2 linked regions of the Amycolatopsis sp. NBC_01488 genome follow. The main gene of each other region encodes a partner of the protein of the gene in region 2 in a complex. Links are inferred from orthologs where the notes say so. Each region holds a gene or a part of one and is shown on either strand. Other genes may lie near its edges. The genes, in order: dnaG and dnaB.

What was found.
Region 1: the proteins of dnaB (region 2) and dnaG are in contact, whole or in part, in a crystal structure (PDB 2R6A), measured with the Geobacillus stearothermophilus proteins. The link is inferred for Amycolatopsis sp. NBC_01488 from one-to-one orthologs. Residues at the interface, in WP_033016901.1 of Geobacillus stearothermophilus: Ser13, Glu15, Ala16, Gln18, Glu91, Leu92, Asp94, Ala95, Val96, Pro97, Thr98, Ala99, Ala100, Asn101, Tyr104, Tyr105, Ile108; in WP_049624496.1 of Geobacillus stearothermophilus: Lys456, Leu457, Leu458, Pro459, Ala460, Asn463, Ala464, Leu467, Leu535, Leu536, Ile537, Ala538, Gln544, Glu545, Asp548, Tyr549, His552.

Annotation. Positions count from the first base shown.
Region 1 is NZ_CP109434.1:5,094,687-5,097,965, forward strand. What follows is about bases 202-3,169. They hold dnaG (DNA primase), read left to right. Parts: upstream 202-712; coding sequence 713-2,626; downstream 2,627-3,169. Other genes in these bases: OG738_RS24645 (sigma-70 family RNA polymerase sigma factor), read right to left, coding at 202-651; OG738_RS24655 (hypothetical protein), read left to right, coding at 2,628-3,149. Outside these bases: more of OG738_RS24645, read right to left, coding at 1-201; OG738_RS24660 (trans-aconitate 2-methyltransferase), read left to right, coding at 3,198-3,279. UniProt on the Escherichia coli protein: RNA polymerase that catalyzes the synthesis of short RNA molecules used as primers for DNA polymerase during DNA replication.
Region 2 is NZ_CP109434.1:2,444,747-2,447,947, forward strand. The notes cover bases 36-2,925. They hold dnaB (replicative DNA helicase), read right to left. Parts: upstream 2,239-2,925; coding sequence 832-2,238; downstream 36-831. Other genes in these bases: OG738_RS11735 (helix-turn-helix domain-containing protein), read right to left, coding at 36-315; OG738_RS11740 (MarR family winged helix-turn-helix transcriptional regulator), read left to right, coding at 383-835; OG738_RS11750 (ESX secretion-associated protein EspG), read right to left, coding at 2,732-2,925. Also shown: more of OG738_RS11735, read right to left, coding at 1-35; more of OG738_RS11750, read right to left, coding at 2,926-3,201. UniProt on the Escherichia coli protein: The main replicative DNA helicase, it participates in initiation and elongation during chromosome replication. Travels ahead of the DNA replisome, separating dsDNA into templates for DNA synthesis.

The sequences.
Region 1 (3,279 bases), 2.7 Mb from region 2 along the record:
GCCGATGAGCACGACGTCCGGAGCCAGCAGCTCGGTCATCGCCCGGATGTCGCCCTCCTGCAGCGCGGTGACGAACTTCTTGAGGATCTTCGCCTGGTCGTCCAGCGGCACGCGCGGCGCCGGGTCGGCGTCGGCGAGCGCCTTGCGGCCGCGGGACGCGTGCTGGCGAGCGGCCTCGGCCGAGACGCCGAGCGCGTCGGCGATCTCCGAGAACGGCACCGAGAAGGCGTCGTGCAGCACGAACGCGACCCGCTGCTCCGGGGTCAGCTTGTCGAGCACGACCAGCGCGGCCATCCGCAGCCCGTCGTCACGGACCGCGACGTCGAGGGGATCTTCGCTCACTGGCCGCCCGAACGGCGTCACCACCGGCTCGGGCAGCCAGTTGCCGACGTACTTCTCCCGCCGCGCGGGGGCCGACTTGAGCCGGTCGAGGCAGATCCGGCCGACGACCGTGGTGAGCCAGCCGCGCAGGTCGCGGATCGCCACGCGGCCGGCGTCGTCGAGCCCGGCCAGGCGCAGCCAGGACTCCTGGACCGCGTCCTCGGCGTCGGCACGCGTGCCGGTCAGCCGGTAGGCGACCCCGATCAGGTGATCGCGGTGCGCGGCGAACTCCGCGGCGAGGGTTTCCTGGGCGGTGGGCGTGGAGGCCATCTCCCGAGTGTGCCGCACGCGAGGGGAGACGGGACGAGGGGAGACAGCGCAGCAGACTAGAGTGGTCGCCGTGGCAGGACGGATTCGGGAGAGCGACATCGCGGAGGTGCGCGAGCGGAACCGGATCGACGAGGTCGTCGGGGAGTACGTGGCGCTGCGCCGCGCCGGTGGAGGCAGCCTGAAGGGCCTCTGCCCGTTCCACAACGAGAAGACCCCGTCGTTCAACGTCCGCCCGACGCACGGCACCTTCCACTGCTTCGGCTGTGGCGAGGGCGGCGACGTGATCAAGTTCATCCAGAAGATCGACCTGATCACGTTCGTGGAAGCCGTCGAGCGGCTGGCCGACCGGGTCGGCATCCGGCTCACCTACGAAGGCGGCGGCGCGACGATCCAGCGCGACCGCGGCAGCCGCAGCCGGCTGATCGAGGCACACCGGGCCGCCCAGGAGTTCTACGCCGAGCAGCTGGTCACCGACGAGGCGCGCGCGGCGCGGGACTTCCTGTCCGAGCGCGGGTTCGACGCGGCCGCGGCGAAGACGTTCGGCTGCGGGTACGCCCCCGGCGGCTGGGACAAGCTGACGAAGCACCTGCTCAACCGCGGTTTCGAGGTCAAGGAGCTGCTGACGGCGGGGCTGTCCAAGGAGGGCCAGCGCGGCCCGATGGACCGCTTCCACCGGCGCCTCGTCTGGCCGATCCGCGACGTCGGCAACGAGGTCGTCGGCTTCGGTGCCCGGCGGCTGTTCGACGACGACCGGATCTCGGCGAAGTACCTCAACACCGCCGAGTCGCCGATCTACAAGAAGTCGCAGGTCATGTTCGGCCTCGACCTGGCCAAGCGCGAGATCGCGAAGCGGCACCAGGTCGTCGTGGTCGAGGGCTACACCGACGTGATGGCGATGCACGCGGCGGGCGTGCCGACGGCGGTCGCGTCGTCGGGCACGGCGTTCGGCGAAGACCACATGAAGGTGCTTCGCCGGCTGATGATGGACGACGACGCCTTCCGCGGCGAAGTGATCTTCACCTTCGACGGCGACGAAGCGGGCCAGAAAGCCGCACTCAAGGCGTTCGAGGGTGACCAGACGTTCGCCGGTCAGACCTACATCGCGGTCGCGCCGGACGGCATGGACCCGTGCGAGCTGCGGCTGGCCAAGGGCGACAGCGCGGTGAAGGACCTGGTCGCGCGGCGGACCCCGCTGTTCGAGTTCGTCATCCGGAGCACGCTCAAGAACTACGACCTCGACTCGGTCGACGGCCAGGTCGCGGCGCTGCAGAAGACAGTGCCGATGGTCGCGTCGATCAAGGACCGCGCGGCCCGCGACGGCTACGCGTCGAAGCTCGCCTGGTGGGTCGGCTGGCAGGACGTCGCGCAGGTGGTCAACCGGGTCCGCGGCAGCGCGGGCGCGACCGACCGGCGTGGCGGCCCGCCCCTCAAGCAACCGGCCCGCGTCGGTGCTCCGGAGGCTTCGGCGACGCCGGACGTGGCCCGCCCGGCGCCGAAGGACCCGCGGTTCGCCGTCCAGCGCGAGGCGTTGAAGGCCGCGCTGCAGCAGCCCGCGATCGCCGGGCCGGAGTACGACGCGCTGCCGCTGGAGGCGTTCACGCACCCGGTGTACGTCGCGGTGCACGAGGCCGTGCTCAAGGCGGGCGGTGCGGGCTCGGGCCTGACCGGCCCGGCGCTGCTGGACGCGGCGGCCCCGCACTGTCCGGAAGGGACGGTCCGGCGCGTGCTGTCCGAGCTGGCCGTGGAACCGTTGCAGGCCAAGGACGAAGTCGACTCCCGGTACATCTCGTCGATCCTCGCCCGGCTGCAGGAGGGGCTCGTCGGCCGGCAGATCGCGGAGATCAAGGGCAAGCTGCAGCGGCTCTCGCCGGTCGAAGCGCCGGACGACTACCGCGCGCTGTTCGGCGACCTCGTCGCGCTGGAGCAGTACAAGAAGTCGCTGGGCGAGCAGGCCGCCGCCGGCGCGTGGGGCTGACGTGGGGTTCCTGCGCCGGTTGCTGGGCGACCGCACGCCGGCCGGGTTCGCCGGCGTCCTGGAGCCGGGCGAGGACGTCGTCGACAGCGCCCCGGTCGAGGGCGGCGGGCACCTCGTCGTGACGCAGCTCGGGCTGTGGGTCCCTGCCGAAGACGGGGCGCGGCGCGTCGGCTGGCACCTCGTCGGCAAGGCGGCCTGGGCGGACGGCGTCTTCACGCTGACCGAGTCGGCCGAGGTGGGCACGGCGGGGTCGGCGGTCGTGCTGGCCGACCGGCCGCCGGTCCGCTACCGGCTGCCCTCGCCGGGCAAGGTGCCGCGCGAGGTGCACCTGCGCGTCGAGGGCTCGATCCGCTCGCGGCACCGGCAGGAGATCGGGGCCGGGGGCGCGTGGTTCGTGCAGCGCAAGGTGCCCGGCCGCGACGGCAGCGTCCTGCAGGTCCGGCCCGACCCGGGCACGGATGCCGAGCTGGTGACGGCCATCGCCGAGCAGGTCGCCGCGAAGCTGGTCAACCCCGCCGAATAGCAGTACGCTCGTACTCAGTACAGGCGTACTGTTTGCTGGGAGGCTGCCGTGTGGGATCCGGACAAGTACCTCGACTACGCCGACCTGCGGGCCCGGCCGTTCTACGACCTGGTCTCGCGCATCGGTGCCA
Region 2 (3,201 bases):
CATCGCCGCGGCGCGGAAGGCCTTGATGCGCTCCTCGACGCGGGCGTGGGTGGCGCGACCCGCGTGGGTGAGCTCGCCGTTTTCGGCGAGCCAGCCGCGCTCGCGCAGGTCGGCGATCTTCGGGGTCATCGACCCCTCGGCGGTGACGAACGGCGCCATGACCGCGTCGACGTCCTCCGGCGTACGGGCGCCGAGGGCGATCGTGTTGAGTACCTGCCAATGCCGCCGGGTCAGCGACTCCGTGTCGAGGACCCGGCCCATGGAGGATTCGAGAAGCTCGTGGACGTGGCGCAGGTGCCAGCCGAGGGGTTTCATGGATACTCCAGCCATGTAGATGAACAACTACATGTAAAAGTACATGTAGTTCGGAGGTGGGGCAACCATGACGGACGCGGTGGCCGACGTCGAGCGCGCGATGATCGCCATCCGCCGCAGCCAGCAGCGGCGGGCGCTGAGCCGGATCGGCAAGGCCCGCGGCCAGGGCGCGCACGACCCGGTGCACGAACTGCTCGACGTCGTCGAAGAGCTCGCCGAACGCGGCGAGCCCAGCACGGTGACGGCCTTGAGCGCGGCGATGGGCGTCGACCAGCCCCGCGCCAGCCGGCTGGTGGCGCGCGCGGTCGAGCAGGGCCTGCTCCGCCGCGAAGCCGATCAGCGCGACGGACGGCGTGCGGTGCTCGTGCCGACCGAGGCCGGCCAGGCGCACCTCGACGAGCTGCACGCCTTCCGGCGCTCGGTGTTCGCCGAGGTGATGGCGGACTGGCCGGAGGACGACCGCGAGAACTTCGGCCGGCTCCTCACGGCGTTCGTCCGCGGGTACAGCGCGCTCGGCTAGTCGTGCGAGAGGTCCACGAACCGGCTGTAGTGCAGCTGGTGGGCGACGGTGATCGTCGCCGTCGGGCCGGCACGGTGCTTCGCGATGATCAGGTCCGCCTCGCCCGCGCGCGGGTCGTCGCGCTCCCACGCGTCGGGGCGGTTGACCAGGATGACGAGGTCGGCGTCCTGCTCCAGTGAGCCGGACTCACGCAGGTCGGACAGCATCGGGCGCTTGTCCGTCCGCTGCTCGGGACCACGGTTCAGCTGGCTGATCGCGATCACCGGGACCTCGATCTCCTTGGCCAGCAGCTTCATCTGCCGCGAGAACTCCGAGACCTCCTGCTGCCGCGACTCGACGCGCTTGCCGGAGGTCATCAGCTGCAGGTAGTCGAGGACGACGAGCTTCAGGTCGTTGCGCTGCTTCAGGCGCCGCGCCTTCGCCCGGATCTCCATCATCGTCATGTTCGGCGAGTCGTCGACGAACAGCGGTGCCTCGGACACCTCGCTCATCCGGCGGGCCAGCCGCGTCCAGTCGTCGTCGGACATCTTGCCGCCGCGCATGTCGGCGAGGCGGATCTTCGCCTCGGCCGAGAGCATGCGCATGACGATCTCGGTCCGGCTCATTTCCAGCGAGAAGATGACGCTGGTCAGGCCGTGCCGGATGGACGCCGACCGCGCGAAGTCCAGGCCCAGTGTCGACTTGCCGACACCGGGCCGAGCCGCGACGATGATCATCTGGCCCGGGTGCAGGCCGTTGGTCAGCTCGTCGAAGTCGGTGAACCCGGTCGGGATGCCCTGGGACTGGCCACCGCGCGAGGCGATCGCGTCGATCTCGTCCATCGTCGGCTGCAGCAGCTCTTCCAGCGCGACGTAGTCCTCGCTGGTCCGGCGCTCGGTGACGTCGTAGATCGCGGCCTGCGCGCGGTCGACGACCTCGTCGATGTTCGCGCCGTCCGCGGCCGCCGCGCCGTAGCCGTACTGCACGATCCGGGTGCCCGCCTCGACCAGCCGGCGCAGCACCGCCTTCTCCGCGACGATCTCCGCGTAGTAGCCCGCGTTCGCCGCGGTCGGCACCGTCGCGATCAGCGTGTGCAGGTAGGGCGCGCCGCCGACGCGGCCCAGCTCGCCCCGGCGTTCCAGCTCCGCCGAGATGGTGATCGGGTCGGCCGGCTCGCCGCGGCCGTAGAGGTCGAGGACGCAGTCGTAGATCGCCTGGTGCGCCGGGCGGTAGAAGTCGTCGGGGCCGAGCGCCTCGATGACGTCGGCGACCGCGTCCTTGGACAGCAGCATGCCGCCGAGCACGGACTGCTCGGCCGCGATGTCCTGCGGTGGCTGGCGGTCGAACCCGCCGCCGGAGCCGGGGTCGCTCGGACCCGGGTCGGACTCCGCGTACATCGGACTGCGGTCGTCGGTCAGCGCCACCGCCCCGGACACCCCCTCATCGTGTCGAACATCTGTTCTAGTATGCCGGATCTTCGCTCTCGAAGCACCCGGCTCGATCCGGGCCGGGCTCGTCCCCTGATGATCGGCGAGATCGCCGTCCGGCTCCGGGAGGCACGCCGGGCGCCACCGTGAGTACCGGCCCGAGCGGGCACGCTAGATCCCCCGGAAGGCCGAAGGCAATTCGGGATGGGGACCCATCTGTGGACAACCTGGGGATGAATGGGGGCAACCAGTCACAGGTGCCGCGACAGCTGTGGACAAGTTGGGGACAAGCGTGCTCGGGTTCGGGGAATCCCCAGGTCAACGACTGTGAACAAGGTGTGGAGAACTTCCCGGAAACTCGTGCGGCGTGTCGCGCGAAATCCGTTGTTCGGCGTGTCGTGGACCAGCTGGAGACCATTGAACCGCGCGACCTGTGGATGAAAATCACGGAGGGTAGAGCCGTAACCCGGTGGGCTGAACGGCCAACGGGTCAGGCCGCGGTGAGCCGTGCCTGTGCGCTGCGTAACCGGTCAGCGAGAACGCGCTGGTCGGCCGGGGTGAACGCGATCCGGCTCTCGCCGCGGCCCGGCACCTCTTCGGTCAGCCACCGGCCTTCCGACGTATCGATGTAGTTCACCGGCCGTTCGATGCGGTGCCAGGCTCCGCTGCGGCTGCGGGCCGCGACGTACAGGCTGCCACTCCCCATTCGGCGTAACGCCAGGATCCGCCGGAGCTCGTCGACCTCGTGCGAACCCTCGGCCGGGCGGTCGTTGCGGAGCACCGCGTACCCGCCTTCGTCGCCGCGGGCGGTCCCCTCGATCTGGCTCTTGGGCACGGCGAGCGGCGTCCCGCGCCCCGGCGCCAGCTTCGGGATCTGGCCGAGGAAGTCGTCGAGCAACTCGCCGGGGCGCGTGGACTCCAGCACGACCACGTCCAGCTCCTCGTGCTTGGCGAGCACGA